DNA from 3 places in the Kushneria phosphatilytica genome. Region 3 is predicted to be linked to each of the others. Evidence: predicted binding sites of a transcription regulator. Region 3 holds the regulator's gene; each other region holds the start of a gene.
The links. Region 3 encodes LexA, which represses DNA repair genes until DNA is damaged. Its sites were predicted from a motif close to TACTGTNTANNTANACAGTA; they were not measured.
Positions count from the first base shown of each region.

Region 1: the regulator LexA is predicted to act here: its motif matches at 2,713-2,732, upstream of recA (recombinase RecA).
Region 2: the regulator LexA is predicted to act here: its motif matches at 1,878-1,897, upstream of FY550_RS10970 (LexA family protein).

Region 1 is NZ_CP043420.1:952,346-958,535, forward strand. It holds gene FY550_RS04145 (hypothetical protein) at 122-2,008, shown strand; gene FY550_RS04150 (CinA family protein) at 2,166-2,660, shown strand; gene recA (recombinase RecA) at 2,827-3,912, shown strand; gene FY550_RS04160 (regulatory protein RecX) at 4,010-4,474, shown strand; gene alaS (alanine--tRNA ligase) at 4,692-6,190, shown strand, end outside.
Region 2 is NZ_CP043420.1:2,374,772-2,380,961, forward strand. It holds gene kdgD (5-dehydro-4-deoxyglucarate dehydratase) at 1-256, opposite strand, end outside; gene FY550_RS10965 (enolase C-terminal domain-like protein) at 327-1,664, opposite strand; gene FY550_RS10970 (LexA family protein) at 1,938-2,393, shown strand; gene FY550_RS10975 (Y-family DNA polymerase) at 2,409-3,695, shown strand; gene FY550_RS10980 (DsrE family protein) at 3,851-4,444, shown strand; gene FY550_RS10985 (DsrE family protein) at 4,660-5,247, shown strand; gene FY550_RS10990 (hemerythrin domain-containing protein) at 5,339-5,890, opposite strand; gene FY550_RS10995 (hypothetical protein) at 6,023-6,190, opposite strand, start outside.
Region 3 is NZ_CP043420.1:1,573,946-1,580,135, reverse strand. It holds gene FY550_RS07210 (mechanosensitive ion channel family protein) at 1-663, opposite strand, end outside; gene nagZ (beta-N-acetylhexosaminidase) at 728-1,750, opposite strand; gene FY550_RS07200 (TetR/AcrR family transcriptional regulator) at 1,805-2,503, opposite strand; gene lexA (transcriptional repressor LexA) at 2,623-3,249, shown strand; gene FY550_RS07190 (hypothetical protein) at 3,313-3,555, opposite strand; gene FY550_RS07185 (DUF6586 family protein) at 3,678-4,136, opposite strand; gene topA (type I DNA topoisomerase) at 4,155-6,190, opposite strand, start outside.

The sequences.
Region 1 (6,190 bases), 620 kb from region 3:
GTAAGCCAGGTAAATTACTGTATGAATGTACAGTTTTCTGTCCCACCCTGAAGTCGTGTCCGGACACGACAACGACTGCCGACACGAGCCGGCAGGTAGCGATACGCACAGGGAGACTGTAATGACTGCACAGCCACAGCAATATAATGCCAGCAACGCACAGGTTACCGTGACCATCGAAGAGGGCGAAAAGCCGGGGGCCACTGCGCGGCTGGTGGAAAATATCGATGCGCTTCGGCAGACCACACCCGAAACCGCCGGCGAGCGGGTATGGGTCGAGTACCATACCGTACGTGGTTACGGGGGCGGGCTGTTCTATCACGAGCCTGATAACGTCACCAGCCGGGATGATGGTGGCGCCATGATCGTGACTGAAAACGGCGATCGTTTTCGCCGTGAATGGGGGACGAAGGAGAAGGGCGATGTGTTGCTGTGGGGGGCCGACCCTACCGGCACGCTCGGCTCGGCCGAGGCGGTGCAACGGATCGTCGATTCCGGATTGACCGGTACCATCGTCTTTCCCAACGAAGGCGTCTTCGTGATCGAGCGCACGGTAAGCATGCAACCGGTTTCTTCCGTGGCCAATGACGGTACGGTGAAGCGCCAGGGCGAGGCCCGTATGATCCTGCGTTCAAGGATGTGGTCGCACTTCGGTTACTTCCGTGACCGGGCGGCAATCAAGCCGGGGCCGGAAGTCAACGGTGCCATGTTCACGCATGTTTACATGGCGGAAGGCCTGGCCTTCTTCGGCCCGGATGAAAAGCGCGATGGGCATGCGTATCACGCCCTGGAGCTGGACGGTTACGTCAACAAGGTGACCCGCTGCTCGTTCAATATGCCCAATGACGGCATCGTGACCTGGGCGGGAGCCAACATTGATATTGTCTATTGTCACTTCATTGGCTGTCAGAACGCCGTGCGGACGCATGGGGAAGGCGAAATCGTCACTACCTATACCTTCACCGCCAATCTCTGTCAGTACGTTGGCCACCTGATGAACTGTGCCGGGCAGCTTTGGGGCTCACAGTTCAACAATAACACCTGGGAGGCGTGTAGCGGCTCCATGGTGGTGGCCCAGGTGGTCTTCAATTGCGGTTTCGTGACCAACTGGATCGAAGGCGGTGGCAATGCGGATGACCCCATTCGCATCATTGATAACACGACTTATCAGCAAAACCGGGAGAACTGGGCCGCTGGTAACAACTTCCACGGTGGTGGCTGGATCAACACCCTGGCGCCTTCGGATCACGAATACAACAACCGCTTTGGCGGAGTGAATCTGGATACCAACAAGGTGATTGTCAGCGAGGCCACAGGGTCGGGTGTTGCGCTTCGAACCGACGGACTCCAGCAGTATCTTGATGAGTGGAAGGGCTGCGTGGAGCTGGGTATTCGCTCGACTTCCAATAAAAACGGCGGCGCCGATATCGGGTTGAACTCGAGCAATGCCATCAACCTGCGTGCCAGCAATGGCTATATCAATATCCGCAAGGGTGATGGTGCAATCAGCGATGAGAGTAACAAACCGATCCTGAATTATCCGGTCAGCAAGCTGCGTGACCAGGAAGTGGACACTGCGCTGCAGCTGCAACCGGATCGCATGAACATGTTCAGCGCCAGAGTGCCGGTGCTGAATACCGACCCATCTGACAGTACTCAGCGCACTGTCCGTCGGGTGCCTTCGGCCATGCCATTCATTATTCACTGGAGCGGTGCCTATACCGCAGGCAAGGGCAGCGACGCCTCTGCCTACTTCGATGTCAGTGAAGTGAAGGACAATGCGATACATCTTTATAACAACCACATGGAGACGCGCAGCCCCAGGCTATGGGTGACCACCAATGATACCGATGCCGAATTCGACCACTGGGAGGTTATCGATGCCTATAGTGGGTCATGGCAAGCCTATGGTGTCTGCAAGGGCGTCAGGCTGTACTTTCGTGAGCGCACTACCGGTGAGTTCACGGTGCCTGACAGCTTTGACATGATGCTGGTCAACGGCTGGTAAACGATCACCGTACCGACATGTATTGGCCCCGACCCGGCTCGGGGCCTTTTTGTGTCTGCATGCCTGGGGTCCGTAGTGAAGAGGCGCGCTGTCGCCGTAGCGGCTGTGCTACTGTATGCACGACAGGATGTAGATCGCTGCCACGAGAATTCGACGCATGATCGATGAAACGATCCGACGCCTGGCAACCTCGCTGGGCGAGCATTGCCGCCGTTACGACTGCCAGGTCGTGACTGCCGAATCCTGTACCGGAGGCGGGGTGGCTGAAGCCATTACTGCCATTGCCGGCAGCTCGGGATGGTTCGAAACCGGGTACGTTACCTATTCCAATGCCGCCAAGCAGCGCCTGCTGGGGGTCTCGGAGGCATCGCTGGAACGCTGGGGGGCGGTCAGTGAGTCGGTGGTTCGTGAGATGGTGGCAGGGGCGTGTCAGGATAGTGGGGCCAGACTGGGGGTAGCCATCAGCGGTATTGCTGGTCCTGATGGTGGGTCTGCCGACAAGCCGGTTGGTACAGTATGGCTGGCGTGGGCGTACGGTGGTCGAACGACAGCCGAGTGCCATGTTTTTCCCGGTAATCGCGACGAGGTGCGGCGTGCCGCTGTCATCAGGTCCCTGGAAGGGTTGATCGAATCTCTCGAAACAGGTGCTTGAAGAATTTTCACCTGAATCATCGGCTGTGCGTTGGCGCTTATTTGTTATAAAATACTGGACAAACATACAGACATTTCGAGCCGTTCGATGACAATTTGCTTCGGTAATCCGGGTGGACCCGGTTGCATCGGACGTCTCCTTCGCCATGAATCGAGAGGAGGACTCCATGGCTCAGGATGAAAATCGCACCAAGGCGCTCAATGCCGCGCTTTCCCAGATCGAACGTCAGTTCGGCAAGGGCGCGGTCATGCGCATGGGCGAAGCCCCTCGGGTCGCCGTCCCTTCGGTGTCGACCGGTTCGCTGGGGCTGGATATCGCCCTGGGCGTCGGTGGTCTGCCCTATGGACGAATTGTCGAAATCTTCGGGCCGGAAGCCTCTGGCAAGACAACCATCACGCTGTCGGTCATTGCCCAGGCACAAAAGCAGGGCAAGACCTGCGCCTTTATCGATGCCGAGCATGCACTTGATCCCACTTATGCCGAAAAGCTGGGTATCAACATTGATGATCTGTTGGTGTCGCAGCCTGATACCGGCGAGCAGGCGCTGGAAATCTGCGACATGCTGGTACGTTCGGGTGGCGTCGACGTGATCGTGGTCGATTCGGTAGCCGCCCTGACGCCGCGCGCCGAGATCGAAGGCGAGATGGGCGATGCCCACGTCGGTCTTCAGGCGCGGCTGATGTCGCAGGCGCTGCGCAAGGTGACGGGGAACATCAAGAATGCCAACTGCATGGTGATGTTCGTTAACCAGATCCGCATGAAGATCGGCGTCATGTTCGGCAATCCCGAGACCACAACCGGCGGCAACGCGCTGAAGTTCTACTCCAGTGTGCGTCTCGATATCCGCCGTACCGGCTCGGTCAAGCAGGGCGACGAGGCCGTTGGCAACGAAACACGCGTCAAGGTTGTCAAAAACAAGGTCGCGCCCCCGTTCCGTCAGGCCGAATTCCAGATTCTCTATGGCAAGGGGATCTATCATGCCGGCGAGGTGGTGGATCTCGGCGTACAGTGCAACCTGGTCAGCAAGGCAGGTGCCTGGTACAGCTATCAGGGCAACAAGATCGGTCAGGGCAAGGCCAATGCAGCGCAGTATCTCGAGGAGAATCCTGAAGTCATGCAGGAGATCGAGGATGCCATCCGCGCCCAGCTGCTGACTGTGCCCGGTCAGAAAGAGAAGAGTGAACAGGGCAAACAGGAAGAAGAGGCTTCGGCGGCACCCGCTGATGCCGATGACCAGGATGAGCTACTGTAGGCTGCAGTCTGACGATATGCCGCAGTAGTAACGGAAAGTGGGGTGTGCGCCGAAAGCGCACACCCCTTTTTCATGCCTGGTAACCGGGAGGGCAAACATGAGTGAGATGCAACGTGATCCGCGCGAGGATGCCATCGTGCTATTGGCGCGCCGGGAGTATTCGGTTGTCGAACTGCGTGAACGGCTGGCACGCCACGAGCATGAGCCAGAGACGATCGAGCAGGTGTTGAATGCACTGCAAGCCGAGGGACTGCAATCCGATAGCCGATTTGCCGAGCAGTTTCTGCGTTCACGGGTTAACCGTTTGCAGGGGCCGCGCCGGATCGAAGCCGAATTGCGCCAGCGGGGTATCGACCAGGCGCTGATTGTCACGACCCTGTCAGAGAGTACAGTGGATTGGTTCGCGCTTGCCTGCCAGGCTTTGCGACGGCGCTTCGATGGACCCGGCAATGATCGGCGCGAGCAGGCCAAACGGCTGCGCTTTCTGGCCTCAAGAGGCTTCGACGGGGAACAGGGATATCACGCTCTTGAGCATGCCTGGACGTCTTCGGAAGAGCTCTGACCCTGCCTCGATTTGACCTGTTATCGGGCCATGGGCGTGCAGGCGCTTTAGTCAGGATGCGAAGTCGTTATACTGTTCGGTTCCATGGACGCTAACATGATGGCGTCATGAACGAATGGTATCCGCGAGCGCCGCTTTAGTAGCGCGCCCGGAGAAGCGCTGCCGACCATTGAACAGCGGCCACGCATCCAGCCCTTCCATCGCTCACGGAACATCTATGAAAAGCGCCGAGATACGAAAAGCCTTTCTCAATTTCTTCGAAGAGCGCGGCCACACCCTGGTACCTTCCAGCTCACTGGTACCGGAGAACGATCCCACGCTGTTGTTTACCAATGCCGGCATGGTGCCGTTCAAGGATGTCTTTCTCGGCCGCGACCAGCGCCCCTATGTTCGCGCCACTTCGGCGCAGCGCTGTGTCCGGGCAGGCGGTAAACACAACGACCTGGACAATGTCGGCTATACCGCCCGCCATCACACCTTTTTCGAGATGCTCGGCAATTTCAGCTTTGGCGACTATTTCAAGCGCGAGGCCATTCAGTATGCCTGGTCATTTCTGACCGAGGTGCTCCAGCTGCCGGCAGAGAAGCTCTGGGTGACGGTGCACCATAGTGATGATGAAGCCGCCGATATCTGGATCAATGAAATCGGGGTGCCAGCCGAGCGACTGGCAAGACTCGATGAAGACAATTTCTGGCAGATGGGGGACACAGGCCCCTGTGGTCCCTGCTCCGAAGTCTTTTATGACCACGGCCCTGATGTCTTTGGTGGTCCCCCCGGCTCGCCCGATGAGGATGGCGATCGCTATATCGAGATCTGGAACCTGGTGTTCATGCAGTACGATCGCGATAGTGCAGGGACCCTTCATCCCCTGCCCAGCCCGTCGATCGATACCGGCATGGGGCTGGAGCGTATGGCCGCTGTGGTACAGGGTGTGCACTCCAATTATGAGATCGACCTGTTCGTCAACCTGATCAAGGCAGCCGCCAGAGCGACCGGGCAGAGCGACCTCGATCAACCTTCATTACGCGTGATCGCCGATCATATTCGCTCCTGCGCCTTCCTGATTGTCGATGGCGTATTGCCCTCCAATGAAGGGCGCGGATACGTGCTGCGACGTATTATTCGAAGGGCGGTGCGGCACGGCCACAAGCTTGGTGCACGCGAACCCTTCTTTCATCAGCTGGTCGCTGCGCTCGATGACGAGATGGGGCAGGCCTATCCTGCCCTGCATGAGCGTGCCGCCCAAATCGAGAAGATCCTGTTGCGCGAAGAAGAGCAGTTCGCGCGCACCCTGGATCACGGGATGCGGCTGCTGGAGGAAGCGCTTGGCAATCTGGCAGGCAATACGCTCGATGGTGGGACCATTTTCAAGCTTTACGATACCTATGGTTTCCCGTTTGATCTGACCGCAGATATCGTCCGGGAGCGCGGCGTTGAGCTTGATGAGCAGGGCTTTGAAAGTGAGCTCGAAGCGCAGCGTGAGCGTGCCCGAGCCGCCAGCCGTTTCGGTGCGGATTACGGTAGCGAGATCAGCATTGCCGGGCGTACCGAGTTTACCGGCTACGATCAGCTGGAAGACGAGGCTGAAATCGTGGCGCTACTGGATGAGCATGGCGCCTCCTGCGAAGAGCTCAAGGCGGGGCAGGAGGGCACCATTGTCCTGTCGCGTACCCCTTTTTACGCCGAATCGGGCGGACAGGTCGGGGATCGTGGCCT
Region 2 (6,190 bases), 800 kb from region 3:
ACAGAATCGGCAGGTGACCACCGCAGATACGCACCGCCGAATTCACCACGGTTTCCACTTCTCTTGTGGTCAGTGAGAAGAATTCCCCGGTACCGCCTGCCACAAACAAAGCCGACACCTCATACTGCCTGAGCCACTCCAGACGTGCCTCATAGGAGGGCGCATCGAATTCGCCGGCTGTATCGAAATCGGTAATCGGAAAGGAGAGCAGACCATCGCCGAGAGCTGCGCGCAGTTGCTGATGATCGAAATGCATGTAGGCCTCCTGGGTAGTAATCATGACGGGGTATTCGCCACGAACCGTGACTTATCCTGTCGGCGCTGGATCAACGCACCATCGCCGGCCGCCCGGGATCAAAACGCCAGCCCGGAATCAGATACTGCATGGCTTTGGCATCATCGCGTCGTCCACCCTGCAGTGAGCGATAGCGCTGATGCGCCTGTTCGACGGCCGCCATATCAAGTTCAATGCCCAAACCCGGCATATCGGGAATGGCAATCCGGCCATCGCGAATTTCCAGCGGCGAACGGGTCAATCGTTGACCTTCCTGCCAGATCCAGTGCGTATCGATGGCCGTCGGGCGCCCTGGTGCTGCGGCACCGACATGAGCAAACATGGCCAACGAGATATCAAAGTGATTGTTGGAATGGCATCCCCATGTCAGCCCCCAGTCATTACACAGCTGCGCTACACGTACCGCACCGCTCGGGGTCCAGAAATGCGGATCGGCCAGCGGGATATCGATGGCGCCCTGCATGACGGCGTGGCCAAGCTCACGCCAGTTGGTGGCAATCATGTTGGTCGCCACCGGCAATCCGGTGGCCCGCCTGAACTCCGCCATGATCTCGCGCCCCGAGAATCCCTGCTCGGCGCGACATGGATCCTCGGCATAGGCCAAGGTATCGCCGAGCCCCCGGCAGAGTTTGATGGCCTCATCCAGTTGCCACGCGCCGTTGGGATCGACCGTAATGCGGGCCTCGGGGAAAGCGGTGGCCAGCGCCTGTACGGTTTCGATCTCCTGCTCACCGGATAGCACCCCACCCTTGAGCTTGAAATCCCGGAATCCATAGCGATCACGAGCTGCCTGAGCCAGCCGTAATATGGCGTCGGCATCCAGGGCCGGTTCATTGCGAATTCGATACCACTCGTGTGCGTCTTCAGCGCTTGAGCGATAGTCCAGATCGGTCTGACGTCGATCGCCGAGGTAAAAAAGATACCCCAGCACCGCGACCTCCCGACGCTGCATCCCCTCTCCCAGCAGCTCGGCCACAGGCACCCCGAGGAACTGCCCCAACAGATCCAGCAACGCGGATTCGAGCGCTGCCACGGCATTGATCCGTAGCTCGAATGTCCAGGCACCGTCACCGGTGGCTTCAAAGTCCGCTGCCTGCTGACCTCGGTGGAGTTCGCTGACGATACGGTTCAGCCGCGCGATCGATTGTCCTTCTACTCGACCAATGGCATGACGCAGGGTACGTTCGATGACCTCGCCTCCCGGTGCCTCACCAACGCCCACATGACCGGCGTTATCCTCCAGAATCACCAGATTGCGAGTAAACACGGGACCATGAGCACCGCCGATATTCAGCAGCATGCTGTCCTCTCCGGCGACCGGTATCACCTTCATGCTCGTTACGCGAGGGGCATCGTGAAACGTCGTCATGCAGACTCCTGTCCTGGCACTGACACAAGATCGTCCTGCTGCTTATGTATGATGTCATACAATTTATGGCACATGACGCTTTTCGCCAACCGAAACTTTGGTCGGTATGCCATCAATCACCTCTGAGGCGATAGCAGGCCCCTGCGGGCGTTTCGAGCAATAAACGGGGCACACAGGAGCCATCTGATGTGCAATACGCTACGATGCCTTCAATACTGTATTTAAATACAGTATTTTGGAGAACACCGTTCCTGCCTGCCTTTGGAGACTTTCATGGAGATCACACTGCTGGGGGCACCCCCTGCCAACGCTACCCACGGTTGCCTGCGGCACACCCGAACTACCAGCGGTTTTCCCTCGCCCGCTGATGAGTTTCGCGAGCCACCACTTGGCTATGGCGATCTGTTCGGCGCCGAATCAGCTTCGCTATTCTTCATGCGCGTCCGCGGCGCCTTACCCGAGCAGGGCTGGCACGATAACGACATTATCGCTGTCGAGCGGGATGCCTTTCCGTTCGATGGCGCCCTGGTCGTCATTGCACTGGATGGTGAACTTACCCTTCGTCAGCTGACGTGCCGACAGCAGCAATGGTGGCTATGCGCCCCGGGTGGTCATTATGCCGATCTCCCCATCGCCGGGAATGTACAGGAGCGGTTATGGGGTATCGTTCGTCACCACATTCACAGTTATTTCGATGAACATCAGCGAAGATCGGAGATCCGCATCTGAAAGAAGAGGCAGGCCATGTATGCGCTGATAGACTGCAATAACTTCTACGTCGCTTGCGAGCGATTGTTCGATCCCGCCTTATATGGCAAACCGGTAGGGGTACTCTCCAACAACGATGGCTGCATTGTGGCACGCAGCGAGGAGCTCAAGGCGCTCGGTGTCGCCATGGGGACGCCTGCCCATCTGCTACCACCGGAGCTGGCACACCATGGACTGGTACTGCGCTCATCGAACTACACGCTCTACGGAGATCTCTCCGAGCGGGTCCAGCGAGTGCTCGCCGCCGAAGTCCCGGAAGTCGACCCCTACTCCATCGATGAATATTTCCTCGACCTGAAAGGCGTCACAAAACCGCTCGAGCCCCTGGCCCAACGACTTGCCGGCCTCGTGGAGCGTCGGGTTGGTATTCCGGTCTCGGTCGGCATAGCGCCGACACGCACCCTGGCCAAGCTGGCCAATCATTGCGTAAAGCAAAGAAATCGCCATCACAGCGACATACAGGTCTTTCGCAAGGCCGATGATCCCGGCCTGATTCAGTGGCTGCAAAACATGCCACCAGGTGCAGTATGGGGGATCGGCGGACGGCTGAATGCCCGCCTGATGGCTCTGGGCATTGATACGGCTTTCAAACTGCGTAATGCCTCTCCTGGCTGGTTACGTCATCGTTTCAATGTCGTATTGGCACGCACTGCCAGCGAGTTGAAAGGCGACGATTGTCTGGCACCGGATGGCCTGCTTGCCGCTCGCCACAGCATCCGTTGCTCGCGCTCTTTCGGGCGAGTACTGACAAACCCCGCGCAGTTGGGAGAAGCACTGCGTTTTCATTGCGAACGGGCCGGCGTCAAGCTGCGCCGTGAAGGCCAGCTGGCCAGCCTGATCGGAATCAGCCTGACCCCGGGCCCTTTCGACCGGACACCACGTGGACGCAACGGCCATCGCCATGGCCTCTGTCACTGGCTAACGCTTCCCTTCCCGACAGCCGATACAGTCCGCCTCAACCTTTATGCACAACAGCTACTGAAACACCTTTATCAACCCGGTCAGCGTTATCAGAAAATTACCGTCATGCTGGAAGGGCTTTCACCCCAACAGGGTCATCAGCCCAGTCTGTTCGAGGGCAGCGAATCGGGTCAGCGTTTACAACTGATGAAAACGTGGGATGACATCAACCAGCGCTATGGCGCCACAGCTCTGACCCTGGGGCCACGCACCAGCAAGGCCGACTGGCAAATGCGCAGCGCCCGTCGATCCGGACGTTTCACGACCCATATGGCTGAACTGCCACAGGTCACCCTTCGCTGATAAAGTGTTGTTCATGTTCACTTCAGCATAACGAACTGGTCCTTTTTTCCCTACGCTACCGTCCGAGATGAGCTGGTGGCTGCTACTCTTGATGCTGCTGACCTGGTTCATTTGAATGAAACGATTAACACTCTGATCATGCAGGGAGACGCGCCATGGGAATGAAAGGCCAACGCACGGCTGCCGGCCTGATAGCGGCAGCAATGACCATGACTCCAATGGGGGTTGCAGTCGCACAGCAAACGCAGAATGACACCGGGGACCCATCGGCCGATGCTGTCCATCCGGTGATCAAACATTATGGCGGCGTTATTCCGCGCAGCGATGACAACACCAACCAACCCGATCCTGACAAAACCTATCATGTGATCTTCGATGTCTTTCACGGCGGAGATGATACTTCGAAGCTCAACCCGCAGCTGGATCGTCTGGCACGAGCAGTCAATGTGTTTGCCGCGCATGGTGTCGATCCCGAACATCTCGACTTCGTGGCCATTCTGCATGGTGGTTCGACCCGCAGCGTCATGACCGAAAAGGCCTACCAGCAACGATTTGGTGTAGAGAATCCCGATACCGATATCATTGCTGCGCTGGAAAAGGCCGGCGTACAGGTAGAGGTCTGCGGGCAGGCACTCAGTCGTCGCAACATCAGCGAGGAAATGGTCAATCAGCAGGTCGATGTCACGCCTTCTTCCCTGGTCACACTGGCCATGTACGGTCAGAAGGGCTATGCCTACGAACGGTTCTGAAATCGTTCGATAATATCACTCCGGGGGCATGATATTCCCACCTGACAGGTACTGTCAGGCGCTGGATGGCCCTGATGAGGTTCCACGTCACGGTCCCATGCCCCTTGCTGGCCTGGTAATATATACCAATGAAGCCGATCGGGTCGCATCATGTGCCTGTGACCCGCATTCAATGACCCACCTTGACCTTCAGCCATAAACAAGAGACCACCCCCATGGGAATAACCCGTCACTGGAAGCTTATCGCACTTTTCGGTGCTGCCCTTTTAATGCTATTGGCCGGCCTGATTGCCGCTCAGGAGGTGCAGGATCCCAATCCGCCACTTGAAATGGAGTACCCGGCAATCAGCCAGTATGGTGGAGTGGTCCCCCGAGACGATGACAATGAAGATGTGCCGGCTGTCAATGGCACCTACAAGGTCATTTTCGATGTCGACAGCGGCGCTTCCAGTCCATCGCAACTCAATCCCGGCCTCAAACGGGTTGCCAGAGCCATCAACGTTTTTGCGGCGCACGGCGTCAAGCCGGAACAGCTGCAGTTCGTCGCCATCATTCATGGTGCCGCTACCCGCAGTGTCATAACGGACCAGACCTATCGGGCCTGGTTCGATACGGATAACCCCAATACCGGATTGATCACGGCGCTGAAGAAGGCGGGCGTCAAGGTCGAAGTCTGCGGTCAGGCGTTAAGCCATTGGCGCATCGGGGATAACGACATCAATCGCGAAATCGCTATTGCACCGGCCGCACTGACCACTCTGGCTATTTATGGCATGCGGGGATATGCCTATGAGCGGCTATAACTGAGACTTTCCCGGCATGAAGCCCGACGGGCCAGAGCAGCTTTTGCAGTGGCCTCGGACCGTCGGGTTCAAATGAATGGCAGCGAATTGCTCAGGGCAGGACGATCTGCGCCTCCCTGAATTCGGCATAGAGATCAGGATAATCCTGCTGTAGTTGCTCAAGACGCACCCTGGCCTCGCCCGGGAGCAGAGCACGTAAATGCTGATATTCCTGATCGTCGAAATGACGTTCGATCAGCGGAAAGAGCTGTTCACGCTCCAGACGCAGATAGTGCCGGTGCGCATCGATATAGCCTTTCAGGCTCTCGGCGAACTGGCTGATGGGCACAATGGCATCCATCAGAATCATGTCGAGATCGTTGCTAAGCCGGCTCAGCCGCTCCTTGAGGGCTCGATAAACGTTGGCAGCCTCATAAACCAGCGCACCATTTTCACTGTCACGTTCCACCAGGCGCTCGGAGCACAAGCGTTCAAGTGGGACGATATATTCGTCCATATAGGCCAGAATATAGTCGAGGACCTCCCGCATCATGCGAAAATCGGGGCGTTCTCCCTCGGCCAGCATTCGGTGTCGTTGTAGCAGGACGTGCAGCAGGCGCGCCATGTTGGCGTGATCCTGGCGAAGCTGAGACATATCAAGCATGGCGGCTTCTCCGGAAGACGTCTTGGAAGATTCCAGTCTAGCCCGGTGATGTGACATTGTATTGCCATCGACTCATTCTTTGGTCGATATTCACGTAATGGAAAGTATCACCGGCAAATAGCTACTGCTGCTTCAGGTCAGCATTCTACGCCATCGCCTCAGCTCAAGCTGCTGACGTCGCGTATTGAGCTGCTCGGTCGTGATCTGACCGGGCAGCACGCTGATCCGGCCATTATCATCCTTCTTGAGCTCAAAATGACGACGGGCCCCCACCGGGCGCTTTTCCGAACCGAAAATGGC
Region 3 (6,190 bases):
GGGCGAACGGATCCAGTCCCCCACTACAAAGGGCTTGTCGAGATGCACCACCATGCCGCCAAAGAAATTGGCCATCACATCCCGAGCAGCAAAACCGATCACCAGGCCGCCGAAACCACCCATTGCCAGAATGCTCGACATGGATACGCCAAGCAGCTGCAGGCCGATCAGCGTCACGGTAACGATCAGTGCCGCGCCACCGATCTTGGTCACCGCCGAGGCCGAGGTGGCATCCACTGCTTTGGCGTGACAATTGGCCGGCGGAAAAACCAGTCGCTGCTCAAGCCGTCGCAGCAGCCGAATGCCGCCCCATGCCAGCAGTAGCAGGGTGATCAGTGCACCGATCAGCGATAGATAGCGAGCCATCGTATCAATACCGAAATGACTACCCGCCACACCAATACTGACGATGAGCGCTGTCAGCCAGATCCAGATACGCAGAGGAACACGCAGACCGTGAATGATGGGGTCGTCCCAGCGGCGCGGCGAGCGTCGCAACCGATGCTCGAGACGCGACATCAGATAATAAAGGCCAAGATCGATGATCACGGCGACAAGCAGCAGCAACCCCGGTAACAGGATCCAGCCCGGCACGTGCAGCCACTGGGCAAGATGATGCTGAAGTGAGCCAGCCAGGGCAGCACCCGAATCGATGATATTCATAGCAATCTGGATTAATTTGAAAACAGGGCATTCAGGAAAAGCACGCAACCTCTCTGCACACGCCCTACTCCAGTTGCTGCAAGCGCACCCTGATATCTTTCAAACGGGCATCGTCTGTCAGCTTGCTCAATGGCGGCCGCGTTCCGGCCAGCTGAAGCCGCCTCAGGTGCTTTTGCTGGAGGGGTAAAGTCCCGGAATCATCGATCACTCGACGGGCCTGAGCGGCAGCTTCGGCATCATTGCACATCAGGATCAGATCACAGCCTGCCTGTAGCGCCGCACGGGCACGCGCCGCAGCATCTCCTGCCACATGGGCTCCCTGCATCGATAGATCATCGGAGATGATGGCACCGGCAAAGTCCGGCAATGCGCGCAGCATATCGAGCCAGCGCGATGAAAAACCGGCCGGCTGAGTATCCACGGCAGTAAAACGAACATGAGCCGGCATGATACCGGAAAGGCGACCCGCCAGTTGCTCGAAGGGAACCAGATCGCGAGCACGCAGCTCGGCCAGAGATCGATCATCTTCCGGCAGGGTCAGATGAGAATCCAGAGTGACCCCCCCATGACCGGGAAAATGCTTGCCTACTGCCGCCATACCGGCCTCTGACAAACCGTCGATAAAGGCGCCAGCCAATGTCACCACAGCAGCCGGGTCGCTTGAGAATGCCCGGTTGCCAATGGCCGGGCAACGGGCATCATCCAGATCCAGTACCGGGGCGAAACTGAAATCGACACCGCACGCTGCCATCTCGGTCGCCAGCAACCAGCCTGTATCGTGCGCCAGCACCACAGCCGCCTCGGGATCCTGCTGCCAGAAACGCCCCAGAGCGGCCATGGGAGGCAGACGAGTCACCCCCTCACGCAAGCGCTGTACGCGTCCACCCTCCTGATCAATGGCAATCAATAACTGGTCATTGATCGCCCGGATGTCATTGCATAATGCTCGCATCTGTGCCGGAGAGACGAGATTCCGAGCAAAAAGAATAATGCCGCCAAGCGCCGGATCCTGCAGCCACTCGCGCTCTTCATCATTGAGCTCAGTGCCTGCAATATCACACATTACCGCACCGCTCACACCGTCCATGAGGGTCTACTCCTGTCCTGTTGGGTGAGCATCGGCCTCCCACCGGCGACACACTCAAGCGCGGAAGAATAGTGCATTATCAGCATCACGCTCCTCGCGTGTCGTTGTGTTCATTTCAGGTAATGGGGCTCTCATGGCACTGATGGCGACCGGTTTAAGCCGCTGCGTCAGAGTGCGTATTCGTACCTGCTGGTGGTAACCGGTTTCAGCCAGATCACGTAGTGTGACCGGATCCGAGAGCGTAAAGATGACCGAACCCAGCAGGAAATGCAGTCGCCAGAATCGCTCTTCCGCGGGCAATTCCGGTGTTGCCTGTCGCAAGAGCTCCAGAAAGCGCCTCATGCTATCGCCATAGCGATCCTGAAGGTGCTTGCGCAGATGCGCCTGGCTCTGGCTATAAGCCACTCCAAGCAATTTCATGAAAGTCCGCAGGTCGCCGCTTTCCGAAGGTGTTTCCAGCATGCTGCGAAACAGGACATCAAGCAGTTGCTCGAGTGTTGGTGGCCGATCGTTGACACACTGCATTTCGAGCTGATCAAGCTCAGCATGAAAATAAGCGCAAAAAGGCGTCAGATAGCGGGAAAAGACCGATTCAATCAGGGCCTGCTTGGAACCGAAATGATAGTTGACCGCCGCGAGATTGACACCGGCATCGCTGGTGATGCGCCGTAAGGAGGTCTCTGTAAAGCCGTGCTCGGCAAACAGCGCCTCGGCTGTATCAAGCAGGCGGGTCACGGTGTCATTGGCCGTCATGGCAGTGTCGCTTGTCCATTTGTTGCAATCTCGGAACCCTGGAGCGTTCCGGCGGTTGGCATCCATCCAACAGCTGGATACAATTACAGGCTGTATACATTAACATCGTGAGCTCGCCCATGACACGTCCGCTCACCCAGCGCCAGCAGCTGGTTTACGACTTCATCCTTCAGACCATTCAGGATTTCGGCTACCCGCCGACTCGGGCCGAAATTGCCTCGGCACTGGGATTCCGCTCCCCCAATGCCGCCGAGGAACATTTGCGCGCCCTGCGCCGCAAGGGCGTGATCGATATGGTGCCCGGGACCTCACGAGGTATTCGACTGCCGCACAACGAGGAAGTGCCCGATGGGCTTCCGGTCATTGGCGAGGTCGCCGCCGGCAGTCCCATTCTGGCGGCCGAACACATCGATCGTCACTGTCCACTACCCGCCGATTTCTTTACTCCCAATGCGGACTACCTCTTGCGAGTACGAGGTCTATCGATGCGAGATGCCGGCATACTCGAAGGCGACCTGTTGGCGGTGCATCGCACCACCGATATTCGTAACGGCCAGATCGTGGTGGCCCGACTGGATGATGAAGTCACGGTCAAACGCTTTGAACGCCAGAACAATCAGGTGCGTCTGCTGGCCGAAAATCCCGATTTTCAGCCTATTGAAGTCGATACAACCTGCCAGACACTGGAAATCGAAGGTATCGGCGTCGGGATCATCCGCGGGGGCAACGGTCAGGGGCTCGACTGAGTCTGTTGTCTCTCTCGTCCATAACCTGCCCGACATGATGTCGGGCATCGGCTTTGTCACTCGTCAGTGAACAACCGACGGGCGCTCACTCTCCTCTTCGGCCTCATCTCCCTCCCACAGGGTTGTGCGTGAAATGACATGATCGAGCATTTCGCGCGCCACTTCGAAACGGCTGCAACGCAGCATATCCAGCACTTCACTGGAAAACCGGATGGCCACCAGCGGTTCCTCATTGCCCTGTGAAGGCCGCAGCACCACCTCGCCATCGGCAAGTTCAACAATCTCCAGAATCGCGGCGTCGGACATTGATTACCTCTCTGACCATAAGCGGACAGTACTGTATGTCTGTCCGACAACGAAAAGCGACCACGGCAGTCATCTGCCGTGGTCGCTATGCAAGATCAGCCTAACACGGCCAATACTCGGCGTCACCACTCTACTCCGGTCTCGCGTAACGCCGGCAGTAGCGTCGCAAATCCCGCAAGCGCATCATGGAGGTCATCAGCCAGCCCGGCACGGCCGGTCGTGGTAATGGTCATGCTGGGCCGCTGACGCATTGCAGCGCCTTCTTCGCCATGCAATCGATCAATATGCCACAACAGCCTTGCCAGCCAACTGCTGCCGTCCTCGCGCAGGGCGCGCAGGCGCTCGATTTCCGCCACACTGCGCGGTGGATCAAGCAATGCCTGTCGCCATTCCATATCCGGCCAGTTACAGATATGGGCAATCTCTTCGATGAGTGAGGCCAACGCCAGCTCAAGCTGTGCCAGCGCACTCTCTTCCAGCGCCATACGGCGCGCATCGGCATGTTCGTCTTCGCCCACCGGCATCGCCAGTAGCAAGCGTGCCTGATAAAGCAACTGATTGGTGCGTGCACGTGCGCTCATGGCTCACCATCCGAAAGATTACGATGCCTTGCGACTCTTGCGATTATCCTCGACCTGCCATTGACCCTGATCAAAAATCGCCCGCCAGCCGCTTGCCTTGCCGTCAACCTCGGTCAGCACATACTGACTCTTCGTCTTGCGTGAAAAACGGATCTGGGCCGGATTGCCCTCCGGATCTTCGCTCGGCGCATCCAACAGAAAGAGATACTTTTCAGGCAACTCCTCGGCGTGTGCCTTGAGTTCCTTTACCAGGGGTGGACGGGTTTCACGGTTTTTGGGGAACTGGCTGGCCGCCAGAAACAGGCCACTGGCGCCATCACGCAACACATAGTGATCATCCACCTTGCGGCAGGCCAGCTCCGGCATGGGAATCGGATCCATCTTGGGCGGCGCTGGCTCGCCATTCTTCAGCAGCTTACGGGTATTGCGGCATTCGTCATTGGTACAGGCGAAATACTTGCCAAAACGCCCGGATCGCAACTGCATTTCAGCACCACACTTGTCACATTCGATGGTCGGCCCTTCGTAGCCCTTGATCCTGAACTGACCATATTCGATCTCATAGTAGCCATCGTCATCATTACTCAGATGAAGCTTACGGGTCTCATCGACCAGGTAGCTGTTCATCGCAGTGCCGGTATTCGGATTACGACGCTTGGCGCGCAGCGCTTCCGTTTCTGCCGACTCGTCGGCATCTGCCGGGATGGCTTCATCCCCAGGCAACAGATCGATGGTGGTCTTGCAGCGCTCCTTCGGTGGCAGGGTATACCCCGAGCAGCCAAGAAATACCCCTGTTGAAGCTGTCCGAATCTGCATCGGCCTTCCACAGGTAGGACACTCGATATCGGTCTCTATCGGCTGATTGGGGCGCATGCCGTTTTCACCCTCGGCATGCTCGAGTTTGCGGCGGAAATCGTCATAGAAGGTGTCCAGCAGAGCACGCCAGTCGCGCTCGCCTTCAGCGACGTCATCCAGCTCATCTTCCATGCGCGCTGTAAATCCATAATCGAGCAGGTCATGGAAGGATTCGACCAGCCTGTCGGTGACGATCTCACCCAGCTTTTCAGCATAGAAGCGACGGCTTTCGAGTTGCACATAGCCGCGCTCCTGAATGGTGGAAATAATGGAGGCATAGGTCGACGGACGCCCGATTCCCCGCTTTTCCAGCTCCTTGACCAGACTCGCTTCGGTATAACGCGCCGGCGGTTTGGTGAAATGCTGCTGCGGATCAAGCGCCTCCAGAGTCATCTCGGCGCCCTTTTGCAGATCAGGCAGCGACTGATCCTCTTCCCGCTTCCCGGCCGGCTTCATCACCCGGGTATAGCCATCAAAACGAAGGACCCGACCGCGCGCGCGCAACTCGAAACCTTCGGCTTCGATGGTCAGCGTGGTCGACAGGTACTGAGCCGGCGTCATCTGACAAGCCACAAACTGTCGCCATATGAGCTCATAGAGTCGTTCGGCATCCCGTTCCATACCGCTGAGATCGCTTGCGGTGCGATTTACATCACTGGGGCGAATGGCTTCGTGAGCTTCCTGAGCGCCCTCGCGACTGCTATATCGATTGGGAGAGTCTGGCAGGTAACGCTTGCCATACTGATCGTCAATATAGGCGCGCGCCATGCTGATGGCATCACCCGACAGATTGGTCGAGTCGGTACGCATGTAGGTGATATACCCCGCCTCATAGAGACGCTGCGCCAGGGTCATGGTCTTCTTGACCGAAAAGCCCAGCCGACCGCTGGCCGCCTGCTGAAGAGTCGAGGTAATGAAGGGCGCATTCGGCTTGCTGGTGGTTGGCCGATCCTCACGTCCGGTAATGACATAATCCGCGCTACGCAGCGGCGCAATCTTCTGCAGCGTTTCCTCTTCGGAAGCAGGCTGGAAATTCTCGCCCTGATGACGCGCCACTTCGAAACGCACCGGGCTACCATCCGAAGCTGTCAGATCAGCGTGCACATCCCAGTATTCACGGGGAACGAAGGCCCGAATCTCGCGCTCACGCTCAACAATCAGACGAACGGCCACGGACTGCACCCGGCCGGCAGACAGGC